DNA from 3 places in the Pseudarthrobacter sp. CCNWLW207 genome. Region 1 is predicted to be linked to each of the others. Evidence: riboswitches for the same ligand, from Rfam matches in the RefSeq annotation. Region 1 holds a riboswitch; each other region holds the start of a gene.
The links. Region 1 has a riboswitch for S-adenosylmethionine ahead of V9L17_RS15010 (DUF1737 domain-containing protein). Riboswitches for the same ligand answer to the same signal wherever they lie in the genome.
Positions count from the first base shown of each region.

Region 1 (4,678 bases):
ACGCGGCACGGATGATCCGCGCCGGGGAGGCTGATTTCGTCGTGGCCGCCGGCCAGGAATCCATGACCAACGCCCCGCACCTGCTGCCCCGCCTGCGTACCGGCGTGGCCATCGGCGATACCCCGCTGTTGGATTCCCTGAACCACGACGCCCTCCAGGATCCCATCTCCGGAATCCTGCAGGGCGCCGCCACCGATGCCGGCAATGCCGAGCGCGGAATCAGCCGCGGGGAGCAGGACGAAGTTGCCGCCCGCTCCCACCAGAGGGCCGAAGCAGCGCGGAATGCAGGACTGCTCGCCGAAGAGATCGTTCCCCTGGATATCCCGCAGCGCCGCGGCCCTGCCGTCACCGTCGATGCCGATGAGGGGATCCGGCCGGGCACGACGGCGGAGGCCCTGGCGGCGCTTAAGCCCGCCTTCTCCACGGCCGACTCAGCCACCATCACCGCAGGTTCCGCCTCTCCCCTCTCCGACGGCGCGGCCGCCGTCGTGGTGGCCAGCAAGGCGGCCGCCGAACGGGCGGGGCTCACCTGGATTGCCGAGATCGGCGCCCACGGGCAGACAGCCGGGCCGGACGGCTCATTGCATTCGCAGCCGTCCCGCGCCATCGAAAAAGCACTCCGCGCAGAAGGGATTTCGGTGGAGGACCTGGACTTGGTGGAAATCAACGAAGCGTTCGCCTCGGTGATCATCCAGTCAGCCCAGGACCTTGGCATTTCTGCGGAGAAGATCAACGCCGACGGCGGGGCGATCGCGCTGGGCCACCCGGTCGGCGCCTCGGGGGCACGGCTGGTCCTGCACCAGGCCCTGGCGCTGAAACGGCGGGGCGGCGGCATCGGCGTCGTGGCGTTGTGCGGCGGCGGCGGCCAGGGCGAGGCCCTCATCCTCAGGGCCTGACGCCCGTCCCCACGGGCGTCGCCGCTGCTCAGGCCCCGGTACCCGCCAGTATTAGCAACGGCACCAGGCGCTCGGCACACGAGACCAGGACAAGCGTCCCGGTCCCCGCGCTGGCCCGGTTGTTAACCCCGGTGTCGTCGCACCAATCCAGGTTGTACGGGTGCGCCCCCACTGCCGCCTTGCCGGGAGCCGCGCCCGGCGGGACGGTGAACACGAAAGTAAACGCGCCGTCGTCGCTCATGGGTGCGAGTTCCTCCAGCATCAGCGATCCAAAGGCGTCCCGCACCGTCACCTGGACCTGCGCGTTCTGCCCGTAGCGCGCATCGCAGTTGGTGTCCTGCGCGCTGACCGTAACCTGCTCACCGGGTTTGGCTTCCGACGGCGTGACTGTGTACGCGGGCGGCATGCAGGGCGGCGGCGCGAAGACGTCCCGGCAACCACTCAACCCCGTGGCCACCGTGGCCAGTACGAGGAATGCAGCGGCAGTCCTCAAACGCGCGAATACAGCCAGTCCCCGCCCAGATTTCCCCATGGACTGATTGTCCCGTCCGGGTGACGGCCGCGGAAGCACGTGTTGGTTACGGAACATGACGACGGCGGCGGTGCGGCCAGGCGGGCCAAGTGTTACGTTTTTGAGGAGTAATGAGAACCGGCGCCAAGCCCTGACTGGCCGGTCGGCAACCCTCCCTTTCGCGGCGGGGTGCCTCAGGTGAATACTCGGCATATCGACATTCGAGTTGCAAGCGTGAGAGAAGGAGATCCGTCGTGTCTGACGCACCTGCCCCTGAAGAAAAACTGTCGTACCGGCTCATCACAGGCCCGGACGACCGTAATTTCTGTGAGCGGATTTCCACCGCCCTGGCCGAAGGCTATGTCCTGCATGGCAGCCCGGCTGCCACGTCCAACGGCGGCCAGGTGATTGTGGCGCAGGCACTCATCCTCCCGGCCGCCATCGCCAGTGCGGACGCCGCCGTCGCCACCGCTGTGGAAGACCTTGAGTTCGAAGGCGAGGGCCACGCGTGAGCTACGCCGGAGACCTCACCCCGCAGGAAGCCTGGACCAAGCTGGAGCAGGGCGCCATCCTGGTGGATGTCCGCACCGAGGGTGAGTGGGCGCACATCGGCATCCCTGACACCAAGGCAACCGACAACGACCCCCTGTTCATCCAGTGGACGTTCCCCGGCGGCATTCCCAACCCCGAGTTCCTCACCGACCTGAGGCAGCAGGCGCCGGAGGACACCGGCACCGAACTCCTGTTCATCTGCCGCTCAGGCCAGCGCTCCATCTCCGCTGCCATCGCCGCAACCCAAGCCGGCTTCACCTCCTACAACGTCCTGGAGGGCTTCGAAGGCGAACCGGACCGCTACGGCGAGCGCACCGTCAACGGCTGGAAGAACCGCGGCCTGCCAACCAACCTGGGAAAGAACTAAGTGACCTTCAACGAAGATGCCGCCGGCTGGAGCCCTGACACCCAGGCCGTCCGCGGCGGGCTGGACCGCACCAACTTCCAGGAGACCACCGAACCGGTGTTCCTGAACTCCGGATTCGTCTACGAGTCCGCCGCCGCAGCGGAGCGCGCCTTCACCGGCGAGGACGAGCGCTTTGTCTACTCCCGCTACGGCAACCCGTCCGTGGCCACCTTCCAGGAACGGCTCCGCCTGCTCGAAGGCACTGAGGCGTGCTTCGCAACGGCGTCGGGAATGTCCGCCGTGTTCACCGCCCTGGGTGCCCTGCTGGCCGCTGGCGACCGCGTAGTGGCAGCCCGCTCACTGTTCGGCTCCTGCTTTGTGATCCTGAACGAGATCCTGCCCCGCTGGGGTGTTGAGACGGTGTTCGTCGACGGACCGGACCTGGAGCAGTGGCGCGCGGCCCTGTCGGAGCCCACCACGGCAGTGTTCTTCGAATCGCCGTCCAACCCGATGCAGGAAATCGTGGACATCGCAGCGGTCAGCGAACTGGCGCACGCCGCCGGCGCTACCGTCGTCGTCGACAACGTCTTTGCCACACCCCTGCTGCAGCGCTGCGGCCAGCTCGGCGCGGACGTGATTGTGTACTCGGGCACCAAGCACATCGACGGCCAGGGCCGGGTCATGGGCGGCGCCATCCTGGGCACCAAGGAATTCATCGACGGGCCGGTCAAGCAGCTCATGCGGCACACCGGCCCGTCGCTGTCCGCCTTCAACGCCTGGGTACTAACCAAGGGCTTGGAAACCATGGCCCTGCGCGTGAACCACTCCTCAGCCACGGCACTGCGGCTGGCCGAATGGCTCGAACAGCAGCCTGCCGTCAGCTGGGTCAAGTACCCCATGCTGAAATCGCACCCGCAGTACGAGCTCGCGGCCAAGCAGATGAAGGCCGGCGGGACCGTCCTCACCCTGGAGCTCGCGACGACGGACGGCCGCTCCGGCAAGGACGCCGCCTTTGCGCTGCTGGACGCGCTGCGGATCATCGACATCTCCAACAACCTGGGCGATGCCAAGTCCCTCATCACGCACCCGGCCACCACCACCCACCGTGCCATGGGTCCCGAAGGCCGCGCCGCCATCGGCCTCAGCGACGGCGTGGTGCGGCTGTCCGTGGGCCTTGAGGACGCGGACGACCTCATCCGCGACCTGGAACAGGCGCTCAAGCAGATTTGATCGGCGCCTGCTTACGGGGCGGAATTGACCACTGAGGTCTCAACCGAGGTCCAAGCGGTCGCTGTTCCGGCTGGGAAGGTCTCGCCAGCTGTCAGCGTGACCACTCGTTCTCCGATCAGCAGCCCTGTGTCGGGATCAATGATGATGTCCGTCCGCGTTTCCCTGTCCGGATGCTCGATCCCGATCGCTGTGCCTACCTTGCCGTCTAGGTTCGCCTCCTTGTCTACGACGGTGACTCCGGGAATGAGCGCGGCCGCTTTGTACAGTGCAGCGCGAAGGTCCGCCGGGACGACTCCGGTCTGCAGGGCGGCGGCGATGCTTTCCAGCGTTTCGGCTTCCGGCCTGCCTTGTTTGCCTCGCTGTCGAATGGTGTCCAGGAGTGCCTGGGGGTCGCGGGGCAGATTCTTCACGCCTTCCTCCAGGGGCAAGCCGGCGAACAGCAGCCGCGGTACTCCGTAGAAGTTACCTCCCGGTGCCCGGAGCAGTTCTCCCGCGCCGTGGGGGTTTTCAGACTGGGATTGCTGGTATTTGGTGGCCTCTGCTTTAGCTTCCTCGCTGAAGAACGTCCTTGGGATGCGGGCTTCGCGGTTCCAGATCCATTCGGAGGCATGGTCGGCTGGGACATAAAGCTGGTCCGAAGATTTGTCCAGCCACTCCACCGAACGGCCGCCTGCTCCGGGGTCCCCCAAAGCGACTCCGGCGGCGTATACCGCTGTGGTCTCGATCTTCAGGTACTGGCCGGGTCCCACTTCCGGGTCGGAGGTCTGGATGGTTGCTGCCGCGGCGTTGTTCAGGACCTCGGCTGCTTCGGCGGTTGCTCCCGGACCACTGGGCCTGACTACATCTGCCACGACGATTCCCCCCACGAGCAGCGCTGCAGCTGCCGAAGCGATCAGGACACGGCGCCGGAAGCGGATCGGGCGAACGTTGGCCGGGGCGTACGTTGTGGCCGTTGCCTCGGGGCCGGAGTCGGAACTGATCTTGGACATGAGTCTGTTGCGTCCGCGTGCCAACGTGGCCGGCGGGACGGAGCCGACGTCGCTACGCATTTCGCGGAGCAGCTGTAAATCGTTCATGGTCGTTCTCCGTTTCATCAATAATTTCGAGGTTGAGCCGGGTTCGCAGTGTTCGTCGGGCACGGTT
Region 1 covers NZ_JBBCBS010000008.1:67,229-71,906, reverse strand. The annotation lists gene V9L17_RS15020 (acetyl-CoA C-acyltransferase) at 1-896, shown strand, start outside; gene V9L17_RS15015 (hypothetical protein) at 925-1,428, opposite strand; SAM riboswitch class IV at 1,535-1,648, shown strand; gene V9L17_RS15010 (DUF1737 domain-containing protein) at 1,662-1,919, shown strand; gene V9L17_RS15005 (rhodanese-like domain-containing protein) at 1,916-2,326, shown strand; gene V9L17_RS15000 (O-succinylhomoserine sulfhydrylase) at 2,327-3,535, shown strand; gene V9L17_RS14995 (CU044_5270 family protein) at 3,547-4,611, opposite strand; gene V9L17_RS14990 (RNA polymerase sigma factor) at 4,577-4,678, opposite strand, start outside.

Region 2 (4,678 bases), on a different contig from region 1:
ATTGGTGGGAGATGTCTCCGGGGAACCGGACACGCTGGCCCGGCTGGTCCGGATCCAGGACCGCAGGACGCTCCTGCGGCGCAGCGCCGATGATACCGACCCCGTTGAACGGGCAGTCGTGGCCAACGCCGACCAGCTCGTTGTTGTGGTGGCGGCGGCCAATCCCGAACCACGCACCGGCTTCATTGACCGTGCACTCGTCGCCGCCTACGACGCCGGCATCGAGCCGATCCTGCTGGTCACGAAAGCCGATGTCAAAGACCCTGCCGAACTTCTGTCGAACTACGAGCACCTGGACTTCCCGGTCATCATCAGCCGGACGGCCGACGCCGCTGCATCCGGCATCGATGCCCGCTCCGACGACGGGCTCTCGGCGCGCCTCGACAGCGATGCCGTCGCCCAGCTTCGGGCCTACCTCGATGGCAAGGTCACGGTGATGCTGGGGCACTCAGGCGTAGGCAAGTCCACCATGGTGAACGCCCTGACCGGAGCCGAGCGAGCCACTGGCGGAGTCAACGCCGTGACAGGCCGCGGACGCCACACGTCCTCCTCGGCCCTGGCCCTTAAGCTGGCCGACGCCCCTGCTGGAAGCTGGATCATCGACACCCCCGGCATCCGGTCCTTCGGACTGGCGCATGTCGACGCAGACCGCATCCTCCGCTCCTTTCCGGACCTGGAACCGGGCACGGATGCGTGCGAGCGCGGCTGCAAACACAATGCCAGCGCAGTCAATTGCGGCCTGGACTCCTGGGTTGCCGAAGGCCATGCGGGCCCAACCGGACCCGCCAGGCTCGCGTCCCTCCGTCGCCTGCTCGGCACCGATCCCCGCATGGAGGGGCAGGAAACCAAGGAATTGGGCAGCGTCAACTGACCCGCCCGGCCGGCTGGGAGCAGCGCCCAGGCTGTTCAGGACGCCGCCCGAAGCCGGGGTCCCCAACCACACGGCGCTTTGACGGTAGTTTGGAACCATGATCCAACCCGCTTCGAGCTACAACGACGACCTGCGCCTGGCCCACGTGCTGGCCGATTCCGTGGACGACCAGACCATGAGCCGCTTCAAGGCACTGGACCTCCACGTCGAGACCAAGCCGGACCTGACCCCGGTCACTGATGCCGATAAGGCCGCCGAAGAAGCCATCCGTGGCCAGCTTTCCCGTTCCCGCCCCCGCGATGCGGTCTTGGGCGAGGAATTCGGCAGTTCAGGCCATGGCTCCCGGCGTTGGATCATCGACCCCATCGACGGCACCAAGAACTTTGTCCGTGGCGTACCGGTGTGGGCAACACTGATTGCGCTTGTGGACGAAGGAGAGCCCGTCGTCGGCGTCGTCAGTGCCCCTGCCCTGGGCAAGCGTTGGTGGGCTGCCAAGGGCGCAGGCGCCTACATGGGCCGGTCACTCGCTGCGGCCACCCGGCTGAAGGTCTCGGACGTGTCGAAACTCTCGGACGCTTCCCTGTCCTACTCCAGCCTGAGCGGCTGGAAGGACCGCGGGAACCTGCATGACTTCCTTGGGCTCACCGAAGACGTCTGGCGCACGCGTGCCTACGGCGACTTCTGGTCCTACTGCATGGTGGCCGAAGGCTCCGTGGACATCGCGTGTGAGCCGGAGCTGAATCTCTACGACATGGCGGCACTGGTCCCGATCGTGGTGGAGGCCGGCGGCCGCTTCACCTCCCTCGAGGGTGAAGACGGTCCGTTTGGCGGCAACGCGCTGGCGACGAACTCCATCCTGCATTCGGAAGTCCTCAAACGGCTCAACCCCGACCTGGACGACCTCCTCTAGCAGCCCAAGTGCCGAATTATCAACGGCGGACGCCTCCTGATGGGGGCGTCCGCCGTCGTATCTTCGGATAACCATGGGTATTTCCATCCGCGCGTAACAAAAGCCTTAACATTCGGACGGGCTTCCTGCCCGCCCCGCCCATGTTCTACGCTCTTAACAGGTCACGAGTGCCAGCGCGAAACCCCGGTTTGCTGGCCGGCAACCCTCCATTCGCGGTGGGGTGCCCCGGGTGACGACCAGGCCGGTCCGGAACGGACCCGGCAAGCGCGGATTCCCGGGACAGGGAGTCCCTCTAAAGTGAGGTCTCTGTGACAACAGCCACCGTCTCCCCCAACTCCGCCGTCCGTACCCTGGCCGCAAACGACACCGCAGCCCTGTTCAGCGAACGGCTCGCCGTTGCCGGACGGCCGCTTTCCGCCGTCACCGGCGCCGAAATCCAGGCCCCGCTGATCCAGGGCGGCCACGTGCGTTACGCCAACCTGGACTACGGCGCCTCCGCCCCGGCCCTCTCGGTTGTCTCCGCCTACCTCAACGAGATCCTGCCGTTCTACGCAAGCGTCCACCGCGGCGCCGGCTACGCATCCCAGATCAGCACGTCCGTCTACGAGAACGCCCGGAACATCGTGCGTGACTTCGTGGGAGGCCGGCTCGGTGACTCCGTCATCTTCACCAGGAACACCACGGACTCCCTGAACCTCCTCGCCGGGTGCCTTCCGTCCGCGGACGGCCGCCCCACGGGGGAGGTTTTGTACCTCGACATCGAGCACCACGCCAACCTCCTGCCGTGGCAGGGCGTCCCGCACCGCAGCGTCGTTGCGGCCGACACCGTGGCCGGCACCATCGAGGCCCTCGGTGCCGAACTGGAACAGGGCGGAATCAGCCTGCTCGCCGTCACGGGCGCCTCCAACGTCACCGGCGAAATCCTGCCCATCCGTGCCCTCGCCGCCCTTGCCCACCAGCACGGCGCCCGGATTGTCGTCGATGCCGCGCAGCTCGCGCCGCATCGCCGGATCAACATCAGCGCCGACGACGTCGACTACCTCGCTTTCTCGGGCCACAAGCTCTACGCGCCCTTCGGCGCAGGCGTCCTCGTGGGGCGGTCGGACTGGCTCGACGCGGGCACGCCGCATCTTGCCGGTGGCGGCGCGGTGCGGGAGGCCAGGCTCGACGGCGTCAGCTGGGCCACCGGCCCAGCCCGGCACGAGGGCGGTTCGCCCAATGTCCTGGGCGCCGCCACACTGGCTCGCGCCACCCAGGTCATCGCATCGCTGGATCAGGACCGGTGGCACGCCCACGAGTCGGCTATCCGGTCGTTCCTGGTGGAGGGTCTGCAGAAGATCGAAGGCGTGACGGTACACCAGATCTTCAAGGACACCGATCCGGACACCGACACCATCGGCGTAGTGAACTTCTCGGTGGAAGGCTACGACGCCGGCCTGGTGGCTGCCTACCTGTCAGCAGAACACGGCGTAGGCCTCCGCGACGGCCGGTTCTGTGCCCACCCCCTGCTGAAGCGCCTGGGCCTCCCGTCCGGCTCCCTGCGGGCAAGCTTCGGCGTTGGGTCCCGCCTCGAAGACGCCCAGCGTCTGCTGGCTGGCATCGAGGAACTCCGCCGAACCGGCCTGGGCTGGGACTATGTGGTTGACTCGGGCCGCTGGGTTCCGGCTAACGACACCCGCAAATACCCGGACTGGGCACCCAATACGCCTGGCACGGCAGGCGCTGCCCCCTGCATCGACGACTGACCCGGGTTACCCGGCTCATGCGGTAAATTCGAAGGATACCCAAGGGCATCTGGCGAAGGAGGCTGCACGTGGCACGGGGTGGCCCCAAACTTGACGACGTACGCCGTCAGGAGCTTGGTCAGAGCTTCCAGGACGGAGGCGAACACTACGAACGCGTGCGCCCCGGTTACCCCGGCGATTCGGCCGACTGGCTTATTCCGGCGGGGGCCCGGGATGCCCTGGACGTGGGAGCCGGCACCGGAAAATTCACGGTCCTGCTGCTCGACCGCGGATTGTCCGTTTCCGCCGTGGACCCCTCCGCAGACATGCTCGACCAGTTGCGGATCCTGCACCCCGGTGTTGCGGCCAGTGTGGGCACTGCCGAGGCGACGGGATTCGCGGAGTCCTCATTCGACGTCGTCAGCGTGGCGCAGGCATGGCACTGGTGCGATCCACTGGCCGCCAGTACGGAGCTTTCACGGGTTCTCCGCGCCGGCGGAAGGTTGGGGCTGATCTGGAACCAGTTGGACACTTCAGTCCCTTGGGTTCACCGGCTTTCCCGCATCATGCACGCCGGGGATGTCTACCGGCCGCACTTCCAGCCGCCCTTGGGACCGGAATTCGTGGAGCTGGAAAGCCATGTCACCCGCTGGGAAGACGCGCTCACCACGACAGAGATCATGGAGCTTGCCAAGTCGCGGAGCTACTACCTCCGTTCCGGCGATACCACCCGCGCCAAGGTCCTCGCGAACCTGGACTGGTACCTCCACGACCATCTGGGACACTCCCCCGGGGCGGGCCTGGGACTGCCCTACCTCACCCTGACATGGCGGGCCGCAAAAGCGTGACGCCCTCCGCGCAACGGGTAGGCTTGGTGTCGTGAAGACCAGCGCGCCCTCCTCCTCCATCGAGGACTACGTCAAGGTCATCTACTCCTTCACGGAGTGGCAGGACAAACCCATTACCTCCTCCCAACTTGCGCAACGGCTGGGTGTGGCAAACTCCTCCGTGTCCGAGATGGTCCGCAAGCTCAAGGACCAGGGCCTGGTGGACCACAAGCCGTACAGCGCAATCACCCTCACCGACGCCGGCGTGAGGCTTGCGCTCTCCATGGTCAGGCGGCACCGGCTGATCGAAACCTATCTGGTCCAACAACTTGGCTACAGCTGGGAT
Region 2 covers NZ_JBBCBS010000003.1:455,581-460,258, reverse strand. The annotation lists gene rsgA (ribosome small subunit-dependent GTPase A) at 1-871, shown strand, start outside; gene hisN (histidinol-phosphatase) at 969-1,781, shown strand; SAM riboswitch class IV at 1,941-2,054, shown strand; gene V9L17_RS07815 (aminotransferase class V-fold PLP-dependent enzyme) at 2,090-3,526, shown strand; gene V9L17_RS07810 (class I SAM-dependent methyltransferase) at 3,595-4,353, shown strand; gene V9L17_RS07805 (metal-dependent transcriptional regulator) at 4,385-4,678, shown strand, end outside.
Region 2: linked by a shared signal. The riboswitch ahead of V9L17_RS07815 (aminotransferase class V-fold PLP-dependent enzyme) and the one ahead of V9L17_RS15010 (DUF1737 domain-containing protein) in region 1 are both predicted to bind S-adenosylmethionine.

Region 3 (4,678 bases), on a different contig from region 1:
CGCCGTGAGGTGCCCGGTCAGACCAGGAAATTCTTCCGGAGTTGGCTGCCCAGCTGGCCGATCTCGGTCAGGAAGCCGTCATGGCCAATGGGCGCTTCGATAACGTGGACATCCACGGCTCCCGGAAGCGCGGCAGCGAGCTCCTGTGACTGCGACGGGAAGTAGAGCCTGTCCGAGTCCACCGCGGCAACAAAGAACTTTGCGGACGCCCTCGCCAGGGTTTCGCTGAGGGTTCCCCTCCCCCGGCAGACGTCGTGGCTCATGAGGGCCTCGGTGATGGCGATGTAGCTGTTGGCATCAAAGCGGCGGACAAGCTTGCTGCCCTGGTGGTCAAGGTAACTCTCCACCTGGTAGCGCCCACGGTCCCCCAGCGCGGCTGCCCGCAGCGGCGTTTCGGGAGTCTGGGCCGTCCGCCCGAACCGCCCATCGAACTCCTGGGCTGATCGATAGGTGATGTGGGCGATCCGCCGCGCCAGGGCCAGCCCGTCCTCCGGGAAAGGCCCTCCATAGTAGTCGCCACCGTTGAAGTTGGCGTCCTGGCGGATGGCGAGCGTCTGGGCCTGCGCAAAGGCGATCTGCTCGGCGGTGCTGGCGGCACCGATCGAGATCACGGCGCAACGCTCCACCCGTTCGGGGCAAATGAGCGCCCACTCCAAGGCACGGGCACCGCCCATGGAACCGCCCAGCACCGCGTACCAGCTCCGGATGCCCAGCTGGTCCGCCAACCGGGCCTCGGCGGCGGTGCTGTCACGGAGGGTCACCAGCGGAAAGCGGGAACCCCAGGGCCGGCCGTCGGGAGCAGGCGAGGACGGCCCGGTGGAACCGTAGCAGCCGCCCACAATGTTGATGGACACCACAAAGAACCTGTCCGTGTCCACCGGCGCGCCTGGACCGGCAAGTTGCTCCCACCAGCCCGGCTCGTCGCTGTCACCGCGTGTCACGTGCGTGCTGCCGGTCAGGGCGTGCTCAATGAGGACGGCGTTGGAGCCGTCCTCATTGAGCGTTCCCCACGTTTCATAGGCGAGCGTGACCTCGGGCAGGTATCCGCCCGCTTCCAATTCAAGGCCGCCGATGCTGGCGTAACGGACCACGCCGTTTTCGGGTACTGCGGTACGGGAGACGGTAATCGTCATGTGGAGACCTTTTCTACGCGCTTGCCCGCCGTCGAATGACCGGCAGGCCAGGTCTTCACCCGGGGCACCCCGCCGCGAAAGGAGGGTTGCCGGCCAGCAAGCCGGGGCTGTCGCTGGCACTCATGACCTTCTCCGAGTGTACGAAACCAGCCCCGGATCTGGCTAAGAGTGTGACTGGTTTGTGACTCCACAATGCCTCTCCTGCCGGGCGCCGGACTCTCGGGGCCGGGAATCCGGCGCTGAAACCGCCTTAGAGAGCCGCCTTGGCCGCCCGGAAACCTGCCTCCAGGTCCGCCAGGATGTCATCGATGTGTTCGATGCCCACGGAGAGGCGGACCAGCCCCGGCGTAACGCCCGCAATTGCCTGCTGCTCCGGGGAGAGCTGGCTATGGGTGGTGGACGCAGGGTGGATGACCAGGGACCTGACGTCGCCGATGTTCGCCACATGGCTGTGGAGCTCCAAGGCGTCCACAAACCGCTTGCCCGCCTCGGCCCCGCCGGCCAGGTTGAAGGCCACCACGGCTCCTGTGCCCTTGGGGCCGTACTTGCGTCCGCGCTCGTACCAGGGGCTCGAAGGCAGCCCCGCGTACGCTACCGACTCGACGTCGTCACGGGCTTCCAGCCACTGCGCCACCGCAACGGCGTTCTCAACGTGCCGCTCCACCCGCAAGCTCAGCGTCTCCAGGCCCTGGGCGATGAGGAAGGCGTTGAAGGGCGATACTGCGGAGCCGAGGTCTCGGAGGAGCTGGACGCGGGCTTTGAGGATGTAGGACAGGTTGGCGCCCAAGGCGCCGCCGGCGCCAAGGTCACGGGCATAGACCAGCCCGTTGTAGGTGGGATCCGGGGTGTTGAAACCAGGGAACCTATCCGGGTCTTGACCGAAGTCGAAGTTGCCGGAGTCCACGATCACCCCCGCGATCGCCGATCCGTGTCCGCCAAGGTATTTGGTGGCCGAGTGGACCACAATATCGGCGCCCCACTCCAGCGGGCGTATGAGGTACGGCGTGGAGAGCGTATTGTCCACCACCAACGGAACGCCGGCCTCGTGGGCGGTCCGGGACACCCCTTCGATATCGAGGACATCCTGGCGCGGGTTGGACACGACCTCAGCAAAGAACAGTTTGGTGTTCGGGCGGACGGCCTCGCGCCACTGGTCCAGGTTGTCCGGGTCCTCCACGAACGTCACCGAGATGCCGAACTTCTTCAGCGTGTACCCCAGCAGGTTGTACGTGCCGCCATAAAGGCTGGGGCTTGCCACCACATGGTCCCCGGCTTCGGCGATATTGAGGATGGCGAAGGTTTCGGCCGCCTGCCCCGAGCTCAACAGGAGGGCAGCCAACCCGCCTTCCAGGCTGGCGATCCGTTGCTCCACGGCGTCCTGGGTGGGGTTGCCGATCCGCGTATAGATCGGTGCCAATTCTGCGAGCGCGAAGCGGTTGGCGGCGCTTTCGGCACTCGGGAAGACGAACGACGTCGTCTGGTAGATCGGGAGGGCACGCGCCCCTGTGGCGCTGTCCGGCTCCTGGCCGGCGTGGATCTGGCGGGTTTCAAAAGACCATCCGTCGGACATTCAAGGCTCCTTTGACATGGGCCCGGCATGCTGGGAGCACCACGGGCCGCGCTTGCCGCCCGGCCGTTGCGGGGCAGCCAGGTCCTCACCCGGGGCACCCCACCGCGGATGGAGGGTTGCCGGCCAGCGAGCCGGGGCTTGGCGCTGGCGCTCATGACCTGCGTTCAGTGTAGGAACCGTTCGACGGCGCGCAACAGCATTGTGACGAACATGGTCACCCGGCGCTCTTCCCGGGGGTGATGGAAAGCCCGATGTCCACTCGTGACGCACCCCAAAGTTGGTAAGGATACCCTTAGCTGAGAGCCCGATCACAAAGTGCCAAGATGAGGGCATGCGCATGGATCACGTCTCTTACGCCTGTGAACACGATGGCCTGGCTGCCACCACCGAACGTATTTCGTCCGCCCTCGGCGTTGAAGCCGTAAAGGGCGGAGTGCACCCCCGTTTCGGAACCCGGAACATGATCATCCCTCTCGCGGGGCACAAATATCTGGAAGTAGTCGAGGTGCTTGACCACCCGGCATCGGACAAGGCACCGTTCGGACAGGCAGTCCGGGCACGCTCCGCTGCCGGCGGCGGCTGGATGGGGTGGTGCGTCGAAGTTGACGACCTCGCCCCCTTCGAAGCACGCCTCGGCCGCTCCGCGGTCAACGGAAACCGCAAGTTTCCCGACGGCCGCGAACTGGTCTGGAAGCAGATCGGCATCCTGGGCCTGATCGCGGACCCGCAGGTCCCGTACATGCTCAAGTGGGAAGGCGATCCCGCCCTCCACCCGTCCAACGCCTACGACAGCAATGTCAAGATGTCCTGCCTGACCATCGCCGGTTCCGCTGCACGGGTGACCGAATGGCTGGGCGAACCGGTGGAGAAGCCACTTGAGGACGTCGCCGTGGACTGGGTAGCTCCGCACGGGACCCCCGGCATCCTGTCCGTCACGTTCGAGACCGCCTCCGGAGCAGTCACCATCTGATTGCTTTCTTCCGCCGGGCCAGCACGGCCCGCCGGGCAACCATGCCCGGCAACATACTTCGGCCGCCATCAGCGGGTGCCAACGATGCCACCCACCGATGGCGGCCGAATCCCTTTAACTCCCCCGTTTAACTTCCCCGGCCTTAGTCTGCCTAACCGAGGCCGACGGCCTTCCCAAAGAGGCTGAAGCCGACAAACGCCACGATGTCCAGCAGGGCGTGGGCAATGACCAGCGGCATAACGCGCCGGGTCCTGGTGTACAGCCAGGCGAAGACCACCCCCATCACAGCGTTCCCAATGAAGGGCCCGAAGCCCTGGTAGAGGTGGTAGCTGCCGCGCAGCATGGAACTGGCGAAGATCGCCAGCGGAACGCTCCAGCCGAACGCGCCGAAGCGGTTCAGGAGGTACCCCACCACAATGACTTCCTCCACGACGGCATGCCGCAGGGCGGACAGGATCAGCACAGGCACCGTCCACCAGTACGCATCCAGTGCGCTGGGGATGATGGCGGTGGTGATGCCCAGGGCCCGGCCCGCAGCATATAGGCCGAGGGACGGAACGCCGATCAGCGCTGCGAGGCCCAGCCCCTGGAGCATGTCGCGACCGGGCCGGGCAAAGTCGAAGCCGAGCTTCCGGAACGCCGAGCCGCCCTGCGGGGCCCCGGAGGTGGACTGCCGGTGGTCAGTGAGGAAGTAGATGACCAGCAAGACCGGAACCAACGCGAAGATGATGTCCAGCAGCTGGTAGGTGAGGTCAAAGTATTCGCGGGTGCTCTGTGAGCGGTTAAGCGTGGAGGTACCTTCAGCCAGCGGGGCGCGCGTCATCTTATCCAGCAGCTGCACCACTGAGTAGACAGCGGACTGCCCCAGCGACAGGCCCAGGACGATCCATACTTCGAGCCGCAGCCGACGGCGGGAGGGAACCAGCATGTTCCCATCTTGCCTGCAGTTTCTGGTTCTTTCCTGATTTGGGCTTCCCGGGAGGGCGTGGGCACAGGACTTATGCT
Region 3 covers NZ_JBBCBS010000016.1:46,665-51,342, forward strand. The annotation lists gene metX (homoserine O-acetyltransferase MetX) at 18-1,133, opposite strand; SAM riboswitch class IV at 1,146-1,261, opposite strand; gene V9L17_RS19755 (bifunctional o-acetylhomoserine/o-acetylserine sulfhydrylase) at 1,384-2,703, opposite strand; SAM riboswitch class IV at 2,747-2,862, opposite strand; gene V9L17_RS19760 (VOC family protein) at 3,035-3,673, shown strand; gene V9L17_RS19765 (CPBP family intramembrane glutamic endopeptidase) at 3,825-4,601, opposite strand.
Region 3: linked by a shared signal. The riboswitch ahead of V9L17_RS19755 (bifunctional o-acetylhomoserine/o-acetylserine sulfhydrylase) and the one ahead of V9L17_RS15010 (DUF1737 domain-containing protein) in region 1 are both predicted to bind S-adenosylmethionine.